Regions from separate parts of the Jonquetella sp. BV3C21 genome, predicted to be linked through region 2. Evidence: riboswitches for the same ligand, from Rfam matches in the RefSeq annotation. Region 2 holds a riboswitch; the other holds the start of a gene.
The links. Region 2 has a riboswitch for cobalamin ahead of HMPREF1249_RS02665 (hypothetical protein). Riboswitches for the same ligand answer to the same signal wherever they lie in the genome.

Region 1 (7,297 bases), on a different contig from region 2:
AGGTCTTTTTCGGCTTTCCCTGTCAGGCGTCGGAGAGCTGGCGCGGCGAGCTGAGAGACGTCGCCAGAAGCGCTGGATTTGGCGAGATCACGCTGCTTGAAGAGCCGCTGGCCGCGCTGGCCGAGGCTTTGGCCGCCGGCGCCTTGAGCCCGTCAGAGGTGCGGAGAAACGTGCTGGTCGTCGACTTCGGCGGCGGCACGTGCGACATGGCGTCGGTCTGCGGCCTGCAGGTGAAGAAGGCGTGGGGGGACTGGCTTTTAGGCGGCCGGCTGTTCGACGACCTGTTCTTCAGCTTGCTGGCCGAGCGGACGGAAGGCGCGTTCGAGCGGTGGGAAGCCGGCGGCGCGTTCGAGTTCGTCCGGCTGTACTGGAGCAAAATCCTGAAAGAGCGGTTCTCTGCCGCGATGGCCGACGACAGGACCAGACGGTGGAGCGGCTCGGCCGGCGAGTACGGGGCGATCCCGTCGCTCGACTGGGACGAGTTTATCGGCCGGTGCCGTCGGTTTACCGCTTCCGGGCCACTTGTTGGGGATGTGCCCGGTTGTCCTGGGAGCGCCGGCGAGTGCGACTTGATCGGCCGGTTTGAAGCGCTGCTCGACGGCGCCGACGAGCCGGAACTGGTGCTCCTTTCGGGCGGTTCCAGCCAGTGGCCGTTCGTGGACGACGCTGTGCGAGTTCGCTTCCCGAGCGCTCGAGTGCTGCGCAGCGATCGGCCCGGCGGGGCCGTCGCCCGCGGGCTGTCCCTGCTTCCGGCCCTCACAGCCCGGCACGAGTCGAGCCGCCGTCAGCTTACCGCCGGATCGGCGGCCTTCGTCAGCCGCACCCTTCGCGGCCCGCTGGCGCAGGTTCGGCAGGAGGCGTCTCATCAGCTGGGAGCCAGCCTGTCCGGTCTGATGATCCGCGAAGCGGTCCGTCCGGCGGTCGAAGAGTACCGAACGGAAGGCGGACCGCTGGCGGAGCTTGAGAAAAAACTGAACGATCGGGTGGAGGGCCTCCGCGGGCAGGCCGACGAAATGGCCCACGCGGCGCTGGGCCGATGGACCGGCGAGGCGGCCAACGTGCTGTCGCTGCTCCTCAAAGAGTGGTTCGCCGAAAACGGCGTCGTCTCGTCGCCCCGACTTGACAAGCCGATCGACTTGGGCGGGGCAGGCGCCGGGGCGGGGCTCCAGTCTCTGGCCGGCAAGTTAGTTCAGCAGGCTCTGTCGCCGCTGTCAAAGTTCGGCACTCTGGCCGTCTCGGCCTTGGGCGCCCTCTTGGGCGGGACTGCCGCCGCGCTCTCGACGGCTGTCGGACCGGCCGGCTGGGCGGTCGGCGGCCTGTTGGCCCTCGGCGGGTGTCTCGCCGGACGTCCGGCCATGGAGCGGTGGATGTCGTCGCTTGACCTGCCGAAGGCCGCGGCCGGGTACCTGCTTTCTGAGGCCCGGGTGAACCGAATGATCGGCCGGCTCCGGGAGCAGGCGGCAGGAGAAATTGACCAAAAACTTTCGGACGCGTGGGCCGCCGGGCTCGACGAGTTTGAAACGCTCGTCAAGCAGGCCGTGGCGTCTGAAATCGCCGGCCTTGACGCGTTCTGCCAGCTCGGTAGGAGGGAGGAAACGACCAAGTGACGCAGGGACTTGTCCAGATTTACACCGGCGACGGCAAAGGCAAGACGACCGCCGCCCTCGGACTGGCCGTTCGGGCGCTTGGCCGAGGCTGGCCGGTGCGGATCATTCAGTTCCTCAAAGGGGTGCGGGCCGGCGAGCACGCCGCGTTCGAGCGGCTTGGCGTTCCCATATCCTTTGTCCCGTCCGACGTCCCGCCGTGGGAAGCTCGCCGGGAGGATCTGGTCGCCTCCTGTGCCAACCAGCTGGCTCAGGCTCGAAAAGCTTTGGCCGAGATGGACCGCGGGCTCGTGGTGCTCGACGAGATCATCGGCGCGTTGAACAAAGAGTACGTGACCCGCTCGGACGTCGAAGCTCTGCTGGCGGCCCGACCGTCAGGCGTCGAACTGGTGATGACCGGACGGGACGCGCCCGACTGGCTCATTGACCGGGCCGGATTGGTCACCCGAATGACGTTGGTTCGCCACCCGTTTTCTCAGGGAGTGCCGGCCCGGGAGGGCATAGAGTTCTAGCTTGACGCTCCTCTGGGGGGATGGGACAATAAAAAGAGAATTTGCAGGATAAAACGCTTCGGGAGCAGTTGGGAAGCCGGTGTAAGTCCGGCGCTGCCCCGCATCTGTGAGCGGGACGACTCCGCAGAGGCCACTGCCGAACGCTCGGCGGGAAGGCGCGGACGAGGACGACCGCCAGCCAGAAGATCGGCCCGGAGCACAGGAGCGCCACCGGCGAGGGATACGGGTGACGGCTTTCGACGCGGCAGCGCCGCGGCGAGCGGGTAGCCTGCCCGCCTGCCGCGGCGTTTTGACGTCAAACGACAGCGGAGGGAACGAACCATGGGAGACAAAGCGCTGCTGGTTGTTTTTTTCGGGACGTCTGTGCACGAGGCGCAGAGCGCCCTTCGCCGCTTCTCCGACGCGGCCAAGAAGTCGGCCGGCGAGGGTTGGAAGGCCGCGGAAGCCTGCACGTCCAACATCATTCGCCGGAAGCTGAAAAAAGAAGGCCTGTCGATTCCCACGCCGCTGGAAGCTCTGGCTCTCCTTCAGGACGAGGGATACAAGCAGGTGTTCGTTCAGCCCGGCCATGTCATTCCCGGCGCCGAGTACGACGACCTGCGAAGCGTCGTCGAGTCGCTGGGGGCGGTACGGGGCAAGTACGGCTTCAAGAAGCTGGGGCTGGGCCGCGCCCTTCTGATGAACGAAAAAGACTGTTCTGACGTCGCCGAGATTATTGGGCGCGTCTGGGAGAAGCGGCTTGCCGCTGACGAGGCATTGATCCTCATGGGACACGGCTCGTCCCACTTGGCCAACGCCCTCTACAGTCAGGTTCAGACCTGCCTGTCCCGCCTGTCGGGCCGGCTGTTCATCGGGGCGGTCGAGGGCTCGCCGACGCTGGACGACGTGCTCGCTCGGCTGAGCGAAAAAGGCTTGAAGAAAGCCGCTCTCGTCCCCTTCATGGTCTCGGCGGGCGACCACGCGCGAAACGACATGGCCGGCCCGGGCGCCAAGTCGTGGAAAAGTGTCCTGCAGGCTCAGGGAATTGAAACGCGGGCGTTCCTTGAAGGGTTCGGGGACACGGAAGAGTTCCTGAACTACTTCGGCGGCCGTGTGGCTCAGGACATCGAACGGTTTTAGGCGAACCAGCGGAGTCTCAGGAGGGAAAAGATGAATTTTTACGTGGTGGGCGTCGGCCCCGGCGACCCAGATCTGATCACGCTGGCGGCGCTTCGAACTCTTCGGGAAGCCGGGCTGATAGTCGTTCCCCTGTCCGCTCCCGGCAAGGAGAGCGAGGCCGAGCGGATCGTCCGGCGTCACCTGCCGGACGCGCCGATCCTTCAAATCGTCTTCCCGATGGTCCGGGACGAGGCCCGGCGTGACGCGGAGCTTCGAGCCCAACTGGAAACATGCCGAGGCCGCTGGAAGAGCGTCCCGTCGGTCGTTATGCCGGTCATCGGCGACTCGGCGCTGTACGCGACCGCGTTTTGGCTGGCCAAGGCGTGGTCGCAGCTGACGGACGTTCAGCTTCAGCTCGTTCCCGGCGTGTCGGCCCACTCGCTGGCTTGCTGTCTGACCGGCCAGTTTCTGGCCATGGGCGACGACGTTTTCTCGGTCATCCCCGGCACGGCGGCGGAAGAGCGGATAACCGAAGCCCTGCGGGCTTGTGACTGCGCCGCGCTGTACAAGCCCAGCGCGCTCAAAGGCCGGCTGAGGGAGATCGTGGCTTCCGCCGGGCCGTGGCGGCAGGTTATTCGGGTTGACCGAGCCGGCCTTGACGGCCAGAAAATCGTCTCCGGGCCGGAAGCCCTTGACGAGGCGTCGGAGTACCTGTCTACCCTGCTTTTGTGGCGGTAACCGCCCGAACCGGCGAGAAAGGGGGAGCGGCCGTGATTCAATTTTTGCCGCCTGACGCGATCGAGCGCCGAAGTTTTGAAATCATTCTGGAGGAAATGGGCGACCGGGCCAAGCTGATTCCAGCCGACCAGCTGCCGCTTTTTCAGCGGGTCATTCACACGTCCGCCGACTTCGACTACTTGGATAACCTGTTCGTCTCGCCCGACGCCGTCAGCTCGGGCCGAAGGGCCCTGTCGAGCGGCGCGACGGTGGTGACTGACACCAACATGGCAAAAAGCGGCATATCCTCTCACGCGATGAACCTGCTGGGCTGCAAAGTTGTCTGCCGAATGGCCGACCCGGACGTGGCGCGGGAGGCGAAAGAACGGGGAGTCACCCGGGCCGTCGTGTCCATGGAACGGGCCGCGCGCGAGACGCCGGAAGCCATTTTTGCTATCGGCAACGCCCCGACGGCGCTCGTCGAGCTGTGTCGGCTCGTTCAGGCCGGGCAGGTCCGCCCGGCGCTCCTTATCGGCGTGCCGGTCGGGTTCGTGAACGTGGTCGAGTCCAAGGAAATGGCCAAGGCTCTGGACGTGCCGCGCATCATTGCCATGGGCCGCAAGGGCGGCTCCAACGTGGCGGCGGCTATCGTCAACGCTCTGGCCTACGGACTGACTCGATGAGAGCCGAGCGGGTTCTGCGCGAGGGCGTGACGACCGGAAGCTGCGCGGCGGCGGCCGCGGCGGCGGCCGCTTTTTTTATCCGGGACGGGCGGATCGTCGACTCGGTCACGGTGGACGCCCCGGCGCGGAAGTTGTCCGTCGACGTGGCGTGGGTTCGAGCCTGCCCGGGCGGCGCTGAAGCGGGCGTCGTCAAAGACGGCGGCGACGACCCGGACGTGACGAGCGGCCTGACCGTCCAGAGCCGGGTGCGTCCCCGAACGGACGGTCAGGTGACGTTCTGCGCCGGCGCTGGCGTGGGGACCGTCACAGGCCCGGGCCTGAAAGTTCAGCCGGGCCAGCCGGCCATCAACCCGGTTCCTCGGCAGATGATCGCCCAAGCGGTCCTTGAAGTGCTGCCCCGCGGCGCCGACGTTACAGTCTCGATTCCCGGCGGCGAAACGGTGGCGGGGTGCACCTACAACCCGCGGCTTGGAATCGTCGGCGGGCTTTCCGTGCTGGGGACGTCGGGCATCGTCCGCCCGATGAGCGAAGAGGCGCTGAAAGCCACCTTCAAGGCGGACTTGGACGTCAAAGCCGCCAAAGGCCGGCGGCGTTTTGTCTTCGTCTTCGGCAACATGGGCGAGGAGATGACTCAGAAGCTGCTGAAGCTCGGCCCGTCCAGCACGGTCCAGATGGGCAACGAGGTCGGGTTCATGTTGCGGGAAGCCCGCCGGCTGGAAGTGACCGGCCTCATACTGGCCGGTCACTCGGGCAAGATGATTAAGCTGTCCGCCGGGATATTCCAGACTCACAGCCGGGTTGCCGACGGGCGAATGGAAACGCTCTGCGCCCTCGCGGCGCTCGAAGGCGCGCCCTTGCCGGTATTGAACGACATCTACGCGGCCACGACGACCGAAGCGGTCCGGGAGATCCTCTGCCGGGCCGGCTTGGAGTCGGTCTGGGGCCGGGCGGCGCTGGCGGCCCAGAAAAAAGCGGCGGCGTACCTGTGGGGCGACGTGCGGATAGAGACGGCATTCCTCGACAACGACGGCCAGCTGCTCGGCGCGTCGGCGGGACTGGAAGAGCTGGCGTCAGAGATCAGGGAGGACGAGGCGGTATGGGAAAACTCTTTGTCATAGGGGCCGGGCCGGGAAACCCCGGCGGCGTTCCCCTCAGGTGCCTTGAGCTGGCCCGTTCTCTGCCGAAAGTCTACGCGTTTGACAGGCCGCGCCGTCTCCTGTCGGGCCTGCTGGGCCGGCCGGTCGAGCCGTTCGGCCCGAAACTTGACCCGTCCCTCGACGAGCTGGAATGGGCGCTGGCCGAAGGGGACGTCGGTTTGTTAGTCACAGGGGACCCGTGCCTGTTCAGCCTGCTTGACCGGCTCCGAAAACGGTTCGGCCCGGACGCGATGGAAGTTCTGCCCGCTTCCGGCGCCCTTCAAAGCCTGTTCGCCAAGCTGAAAGAGCCTTGGGAAGGGGCGGTTGTTCTGAGCGGCCACGGCCGGGATCTGACCGGCGAACGGCTGGCCGGGACTGTGAAGGCCAACCGGCTGACGGTCCTGTTCTGCGACAAAGACCACACGCCCGCGTGGGCGTGCCGTGTTCTGGAAGAGTTCGGCCTCGGCGGCGTCTCTGCCGCCGCCGGGGAGCGGCTGGACCACGACGACGAACGGATAGCTTCGGGGGCCGCGCGGGACTTGGCTGACCTGCCGTTTGGCGGCATGTCGGTCGCCCGGTTCCTCAACGGCTCGCCGTCCGGCCGCTTTTGGCCGGGGCTGAAAGACGAGAGCTTCACCCGCGGCCACGTGCCGATGACAAAGCGGTTTGTCCGGGCGCAGATTTTGTCGCTCCTCGCGCCCCAGCCGGGCGACGTGCTGTGGGATGTCGGGGCCGGAACAGGCTCGGTCTCGGTTGAGCTGGCTTTGGCAGCGCCGGAAGGGATCGTCTGGGCGGTCGAGCGCGAGCCGGAGGGGATTGAACTCATCAGGGCGAACGCCGCGGCTCTCCGCGCCTACAACGTCAAAGTCGTCGCTGGGACAGCGCCCGAGGCCTTAGAGGCCCTTCCGTCGCCCGATCGGGTCTTCGTCGGCGGCTCGTCGGGAAATCTGGACGAGATTTTACAGGCCGTCGCCGCTCGGGGCGCCGGAATTTCTGTGGTCGTCTCGTCGGCCACCATCGAGACGTCGGCGCAGGCGGCCCGATGTCTCGTGCCGCCGCTTTTCGTCGGCGCGGAAGCCGTCACGCTGACGGTGACGGAACACCAGAAGATCGGCCGAGTTCACCTGAATCGGGCGCAGAATCCTGTGACCCTGTGGTACGCGGTCACGGCGGAGGAGACGGGGAAATGATTCATTTTGTCGGAGCCGGCCCAGGCGCCGTTGACCTCATCACGGTCCGGGGCGCCGAGCTGCTGAAGCGGGCGTCAACGGTCGTCTACGCCGGGTCGTTAGTCAACCCGGCGCTGCTGTCGTTCTGCCCGCCGTCCTGCGTCGTTCTCGACAGCGCGTCCATGAGCTTGGACGAAATTATTCTCGCGCTGCAGGAAGGCGAAGCCCGGGGCGGCGTCACGGTCAGGCTTCACACCGGCGACCCGTGCCTGTGGGGAGCCATTCGGGAGCAGATGGACCGGCTGGACGAGCTGGGAATTTCCTACGACGTCGTTCCCGGCGTCAGTTCGTTCTGTGCCGCGTCCGCCGCGCTTCGGG
Region 2 (7,297 bases):
GAGGATCGATTCTTCGCCGATCAGCCCAAGATTGAAGCCGAGGCCCAAAAGCTCTACAAGCAGAGTCCTGCCAAGGCAGTCGCTTACTTGACCAAGTACACCGACTCGGTCATGGACGAAGTGTTCAAGGGCTGGTGGGACTTCGCGTGGTACCTTATCGGCCGGTACCAGGACGGCCTGCAGATTAAGCCGGACGGAGCCAAGTTCCGCCCCGGTTACCCGGCCGAGTACCTTCGCAAGGTCGGATTTGGCGCCATGTCCCGTCGGGATCTGGAAAACGCCAAGAAAAAGTAAAAACTGTCTCCACAGGCGGGCGCCCAAGGGCGTCCGCCTTTTTTGCGGTGTCTTAGAAAATTTCTGTTGTGCCGAGCGTTGGTCGGTGGTACGCTGAGACGTCCGTTCAGAGAGAAGTGAGCGGAGAAAGGTGTGATGGGCCCATGGTTTTCTGTGCGTTGGCGGTTGTCGCGGGACTTGCCCTTCTGTTTGCCCGGAGGGCTGAGGCGTGCACGTCGTTCGGAGTAGGAAGGGCGGCGACGGCTGACGGTTCGGTTCTCGTCAGCCATTCGGTTGACGGGTGGTACGACCACAGGGTTAAGTTCGTCCCCGGCGGTCGGTTCGAGGCCGGTCAGACGACGGAAATTTGGGGAGACCCGTGCATTCAAACCCGGCCCGGGGTGCCGTACGAGAAGTTCGGAGAAATTCCTCAGGCCAAGCGGACGTGGGGATATTTTCACGTCGGGTACCCGTTCATGAACGAAAAGGGCGTCGTCATCGGCGAGCACACGTGGGTGGGCCGGGAGAACGCGGTCTGCAAGGCCGGAATGATGCACATCGCCAACCTGCAGGCGCTGGGCCTTCAGCGGGCCAGCACGGCCCGGGAAGCCGTCAAGGTCATGGGCGAGCTGGCCGAGCGGTGGGGGTACCGGGACATCGGCGAAGGGCTGATCGTCGGCGACGGACAGGAAGTCTGGATTTTTGAGATCGCCGGGCCTGGCGCAGACTGGACGCCGGAAAGCGGCAGAAGCGGCGCTCACTGGGTGGCCGTTCGGATGCCCGACGACGCGTACTTCGTCGGCGCGAACCGGGCGCGGATCGGCGCGGTGGACTTCTCCGACAGCTCCAACGTCATGACGTCTTCCGGACTGACCGACTACGCGAAAGAAAAGGGCTGGTGGGACGGCAGAGAGCCGTTCAGCTTTGCGAAGACATTTGATCCCCGGCCGGCCGACAGCCCGAAGGCCTACTCGGCTCGGCGGGAGTGGAGAGCGATGAGCATTCTCAGCCCGTCGGGCAACTGGCCGGTACAAAACGACGCGGTTGCCTATCCTATTTTCGTCAAGCCGGATGCTAAGCTGACGGTTCAGGACCTGATGAAGCTCTACGGGGACCACATGGAAGGGACGCCCTACGACCTAACCAAAGGTCCGGCCGCCGGGCCGTTTGGCAACCCGAGCCGTTGGACGGTGGAGCAGAAGGCCCTGCCCGACGACCTGAAAGGCCTCGATTGGGAGCGACCGATTTCGATTTTCCGCTGTTCGTACAGTTTCGTGGCTCAGTGCCGGGCTTGGCTGCCCGAGCCGCTGAAGGCCCTCCTGTGGCTGGGCCTTGGGGCGACGGACACGACCGTCTACGCGCCGATTTACTGCGGCGCCACATCCCTGCCGGAGGAGTGGTCCCGGGGCGCAAGAGACCGGTTTGACCCGAACAGCGCGTGGTGGGCGTTTGAGTTCGCCCGCAACTGGGCGTGCCTGCGGTGGGATGCGATGTTTAAGGAGATCACTGAGGCTCGGCAGAAGCTCGAGCAGTCGTACTTTGACGCTCAGCCCGGCCTAGAGCGTCTGGCGGCCGAAATTGCGGAGACGAGCGTTGAGTCGGCGCGGACGTTCCTTACCGGCTACAGCTCGACCTGTCTGAGCGACCTGTCGCGCCGGTGGTGGGCTCTCTGCTGGCAGCTGGTCGGCCAGTATCACAGCGGCATGAAAGTCACCGAAGGCGTGAGCCAAGAGAACTTGGGCTACCCGATCGACTACCTGCGGGAAGTCGGGTTCGGCTCGACGTGGAGGCCCGGCAAGTAACGGGACGCACGATCCACAAAAACGAATCAGCGGCCTGCCTATTCAAGGCAGGCCGCTGATTTTTCGTGAGAAAAAGCGCAGGCCGTTCCTTGCTGAAGGGAACGGCCTGCGCTGGAGCATGAATCTTCCGCAATGCGTGAACGCGTCGATTTCTTAGGGGGGAACCGGAGCGGAAGAATTCAAAGGTTGAACCGGAGCGCGGACGCTCCGAAGTTCTCAAAGGTTGTCAGTTTCGTCGAAAAGCTCTTCGGCGACGGCGAGCCGTTTCTGGTCGAACCGGCGGTTGCGGAAGAACAGGACGAGGTCAATGGTCACCATGATGATGTTCACCGCGTACATGGTCAAGACGGCGACGCTGTATCCGGCCGGATCCATCAGACACTTGGAAATGCCAGCCGCGTAACCCACAAGGATGACGATGAGGAACATCAGGCTCTTGCCGCCGACCGTTCGGGACGTCCAGCTCTTGTAAATGGACAGGGGCCAGGCGCAGCCAAAACAGATCAACATAACCGTCTCCAACACGTTCACCAACGACATTTAGGAAACCCCCTTTGAATTTGTCGTGTCCCAAAAAAAGCGGGAAGAGCCTCAGCTCTTCCCGCGGAACACGAGTAACTGACCGCTTTACAGCGGCTTGTCACCGGACTCCCGAAATCCCGCGGGCGGTCGTGTGTCTCATCTTGTGGTGGGTATCCTGGCTTCCTTCAACCGGCGGGACGCCTTCCGGGCAGGTGACTGCCGTGGCTTTTATCCCGTCGTCAGGTTCACAGTGGCGGCTCCGCTCCGGATTCAAACCGGATTCCCCGCTCCTCAAGACGTTTAACATTACTGTGTTAAGGTACTCTGATTCCCTCAACTTGTCAATGCTGAGGACAAAAAGTACGTGAGATGTGGGGTATAATTCCAAAAGCGAAGCCGCTTCTTTGATTGGGAAAGGGTGTGTTGGCGTGATTGAGGCTGTGGCCTTTGATTTTGATTTGACGCTGGTGGACAGCAGTCAAGGCATTTGGGCGACCATCTGCGCCTTGGCGGACGAACTGGGGCTGAGAAAGCCGTCGCTCGACGAGGTGAAGGCGACGATCGGCTATTCTCTCAAAGACGCCATGGCCGGGTTCTGGGGGCGTTTGGGCGACGGTTGGGTCGAACGGTATCGGGAGATCTTTGCCGCCCAGCACTACCAAGGCGTCGTTCCTCTGCCGGGCGTCATTGAGACGCTCAAAACCCTAAAGAGCCGCGGAATCGGCGTGGCGGTGGCCACAAACCGCCTGTCGCCCGACGACGTCGTCAACGCTTCCGGCGTGGGTGCCGTCTGCTCGGTGATCGTGGGAATCAGGACGCTGCCGTCCAAGCCGTCAGGGGCCATCATCTCGGAGGCCTTTCGGCTTTTGGGCGTCGATCCCCAGAGCTCGGCCTACGTGGGCGACACAGACATCGACATGATCGCGGCGGCGAACGCCGGGTGCATGCCCATCGGCGTCACGACTGGCAACCACTCGGCCGCCGATTTGCAGAAGGCCGGGGCTCGGCACGTGCTTTCTTCCGTCGTCGAACTGCCGGATCTGTTGGCGGGGCTGGAATGACCGGCTGCTCAGTTCCGGAAGAGTTCGGCCGCGCCGTCTCGTGGCGGGCCTTCGACGACCAAGCTCTGGACGAGGCGCGGGCTAAAAACGTCCCGCTGTTCGTCCTCGTTCACGACGAGACCAGCCCGTGGAGCTGGGCCGAAGCCGACGTCCTAGCCGGCTCCGAGGTTGCCGGTATGCTGGCAAAAGATTTCATTCCCGTCTTTGCCGACGCGAACGCCTATCCCGCCCTTGCTCTGGCAGGTCAAGCCCTCTGCCGGCTCTTTGACGCGCCCGGGTGGCCGCTGATTCTCATTTTGACGCCCGAACTGCGGCCGATTTTCGCCACCTCGTGGCTGCCGCCTCGCAAGGGCGCCAAGTTGGCCGACTACCTGCCCCGAATCAAGTGGCTTTGGTTGATGAAGCGGGCCGAAGTCGAGTCGGCCGGGCTGGCAAACTGGGCGAACTGGAAGCGGGCCTTAGCGCCGCTGCCGGCTTCTTCCGAGCCAGCCGACTGGAATGAGTTGGTCAGCCGAGCCGTGAGTGAGGACGCTGACGAGGAGTTCGGCGGTTGGGGAACGGAGCATAAGTTCCCGTGGCCTTGGCGGCTGCGCTTGGCCCTGCGGGATCCGGCGTTTCGGAAGCTGGCCGACAGGACGCTGCTGGCCCTGCTGACCGGCGGGCTCAACGATCGGTTCTGGGGCGGCTTTCACGCCTACAGCTTAGATCGCCAGTTCCTGACGCCTCGTCTCGGCGCGCCGCTTGACCTTCAGGCGTCGTTGACTCTGGCGGTGGAACAAGAAAGCTCGCTCGGGGCCAGCGTCGCGAAAAACGCCGTACTGGGCGGACAAAACCTGATCCGCGGCTCGCTCCCTCGAGCCGGCCGAGTGCTCTTTGACAGCCGCGGCGGCTGGAGCAAGTACCTGCTGGAGAGAGCTCAAGTCTGCAGTCTTCTGGCCGACAGAGGGGAAGCGGTGTGCGATGGTCTGTCGGTCTCAGCGGAAGGCTGGTACAGCGACCCGGTGACCGGCCGCAGGACCGGCGGGTCCGTGCCTACCCTGACCGACCCGGGCGAGGTGGCGGAACGCCACGGGCTCACAGCCGAAGAACTGGCCCGCGCCATCGCCGACGGTCTGAACAGGCTGAAGCCCGCCGAGGAACCGCCGGTCAGCCGTTGGACTTTGACGTCACCGTCGGCGCTTTTCGCTGCTGCCCTGTGCCGCAGCGGCGCCGAGAGCGTTGTTTCAGCTCGGGAACTGATGAGCGCCCTCAAGTCGGCCGTCTGGGACGGTGAGCTGTCCCACGGGCTCTGCGACGGTCTGCCAGTTGGAAGCGGAACGGCCGCTGATTACTGTTCCTGCGCCCTGGCTGCCTTTGATTTAGCGTCAGCGGGGCTGGCCGAGTGGGGCGATTGGGCCGCTGAGCTGATGGTCCAGGCAAAAGAGCTGTTTTTCGACGAGACCGGTATGGTTGCCGCCGCGCTCGACGACAGGCTCCCGGGCATTTGGCAGGTCGGCGACTCGTCCAGCCCGTCCCCGCAGGGGCTGTTCGTCCGTGGCTGCTTTAAAATGGCCGACGGCGGGCGTGGGGACGAGTGGGGTGATGTCGGCGACGCGGTCCTGCGCCGCTACAGCGGGGAAGCGAGCGCCGCGCCGGGAAACTGGGCGTTTCTGATCGGCGAGGGGCTGTCTCGTGCCGAGGGCAGGAAAGGGGAGTAACTGGCATTCGGTCCGATAAAAGGACGGCATCAAACGTAAAAGCAGGCGGGTTCTCGTGACGAGAGCCCACCTGCTTTTTGTGCAAGTACCTTTGGGGGTTAATGTTCGACCACGTACGCGTCCCGGAACAGGATCCAAGCCAGCGGGGACAGGTACACGCCCTTGACGTAGTCTTTCAGCATGTAGTTGATCGAGTAGAAGTACACCGGCGAAATCGGCAGCTCGTCCATCAGGACCTTTTCCGCCTCGTGGAGCAGACTGAAGCGCTTTGCCCGGTTCATCTCGCCCCGGGCGGCGCTCATCGCCTTGTCGTACTCGGCGTTGCTCCATGCCGGGGTGTTCTCGTAGTTCTGGGTCGTCCAGAGTTCCATCATGTCAGTCGGGTCGTTGAAGTCAGGCGTCCACGCCATGCGTCCCATCTGGAAGTGGTGAGAGTGGGTCGTCTCCAAGTAGACTTTCCACTCTTGGTTCTGCAGCTCCACGTCGATGCCCAGGTTCTTCTTCCACATGGCTTGGAAAGCCTCGGCCAAGCTCTTGTTGAGCGGGTTGGTGTTGTACATGAACGTGACATGCGGGAAGCCCTTTCCGTCCGGGTACCCTGCCTCGGCGAGGAGCTTCTTGGCCTGGTCGGCGTCAGCCGAGACGGGCAGGTACTTGGTCGGATCCTCTCCGCGGAAATCGGCGCCCTTTGGGTCTGCGCCGGGAATGCCGTCGGAAATAAAGGCTACAGCTGGCCGCTGACCGCCTTGGGTGACCTTCTCGACCAACGTCTTGCGGTCGAGGGCCAGAGCGAACGCGCGACGGACCTTCGGGTTATTGAACGGCTCCTGTTTTGTGTTGAAGATGACGAAGTACGTTCCCAGCGACGGCAGGGTCTTGGCCTCGCCGGAAGCCAGCAGCGACGGAGTCATCATCGCCGGCAGGGTGGAAAGCAGGTCCACGTCGCCGGCCTTGAAAGCCGTCAGGGCCGTGTTGGTGTCGACGATCATCAGGAAGCGCAGCTCATCCAGCTTCACGTCCGCCGCGTCCCAGTAGTTGGGGTTCTTCTTCAGCGTCATCTGGCTGTTGTGGCGCCACTCGCTGACGTAGAACGGTCCGTTCGAGACGATCGGCATGGCGCTCGTCCAGCCGGTCGGGTCCTTCTCGACGATGTCCTGACGGGACGGCATGAAGGTGATGAACGACAGGTAGTTGAGAATCAACGGCGACGGGTACTCCAGGTGAAGCACAAGGGTCCGGTCATCAGGCGCCTCGATGCCCACCTCATCGGGAGAGCATTTGCCCTTGAAGAGTTTTTCTGCGTTTTTGATGAAGAACGTTGTTGTGGCGTACGGACAGGCTGTGTCAGCGGACATGGCGCGGATGAATCCGTAGCGGAAGTCGCCGGCAGTCAGGGGCTTGCCGTCGGACCACTTGAGTCCTTCTCTCAAGTGGAAAGTCCAAGTCAGCTGGTCATCGGAAACTTCCCACTTCTCGGCTGCGCCGGGCTGCATCTCGCCGCCTTGGTCCGGGCGGACAAGGCCTTCGTAGGTGTTGAAGATGACGATCTGCTGGTCATTGGCGTTTGCCCTCGCCGGGTCAACTGTGCGCGGCTCGACGCCTAGGTTGTACGTCACCTTCATTTCAGCCAGTGCAACCGACGGCAGAGCGCAGAGGATCGCCGCAAACAGAACTCCCCATAGTCTCGTTCTTCTCATGAGTATCTCCCCTCCATGTAATTTGTGGTGATGTGAGACAATGAAGTAATGATATAATAGCACAGAACACAGCGGGTGAGATAACCCGGGATAGAGGAGGGGTTCGCATGTATTTGCCTGCCATGACTTGGCACGAGTTTCAGGAAGCGGCGAAGGACGACCTTGTCGCCCTCCAGCCTCTCGGGAGCACGGAACAGCACGGTTCGATAGGCCCATTAGGGACCGACTTCATCATCCCTCACGAA

Region 1: another riboswitch for cobalamin. It lies ahead of HMPREF1249_RS00680 (sirohydrochlorin cobaltochelatase); the one in region 2 lies ahead of HMPREF1249_RS02665 (hypothetical protein).

What each region holds. Positions count from the first base shown of each region.
Region 1 is NZ_AWWC01000003.1:55,436-62,732, forward strand. Features, by position in the region: gene HMPREF1249_RS00670 (Hsp70 family protein) at 1-1,607, shown strand, start outside; gene HMPREF1249_RS00675 (cob(I)yrinic acid a,c-diamide adenosyltransferase) at 1,604-2,116, shown strand; cobalamin riboswitch at 2,146-2,325, shown strand; gene HMPREF1249_RS00680 (sirohydrochlorin cobaltochelatase) at 2,438-3,235, shown strand; gene HMPREF1249_RS00685 (precorrin-2 C(20)-methyltransferase) at 3,266-3,952, shown strand; gene HMPREF1249_RS00690 (precorrin-8X methylmutase) at 3,985-4,614, shown strand; gene cbiD (cobalt-precorrin-5B (C(1))-methyltransferase CbiD) at 4,611-5,732, shown strand; gene HMPREF1249_RS00700 (bifunctional cobalt-precorrin-7 (C(5))-methyltransferase/cobalt-precorrin-6B (C(15))-methyltransferase) at 5,711-6,940, shown strand; gene cobM (precorrin-4 C(11)-methyltransferase) at 6,937-7,297, shown strand, end outside.
Region 2 is NZ_AWWC01000008.1:167,628-174,924, forward strand. Features, by position in the region: gene HMPREF1249_RS02655 (dipeptidase) at 1-294, shown strand, start outside; gene HMPREF1249_RS02660 (dipeptidase) at 438-2,075, shown strand; gene HMPREF1249_RS02665 (hypothetical protein) at 2,292-2,615, opposite strand; cobalamin riboswitch at 2,746-2,906, opposite strand; gene HMPREF1249_RS02670 (HAD family hydrolase) at 3,026-3,658, shown strand; gene HMPREF1249_RS02675 (DUF255 domain-containing protein) at 3,655-5,355, shown strand; gene HMPREF1249_RS02680 (peptide ABC transporter substrate-binding protein) at 5,454-7,052, opposite strand; gene HMPREF1249_RS02685 (creatininase family protein) at 7,160-7,297, shown strand, end outside.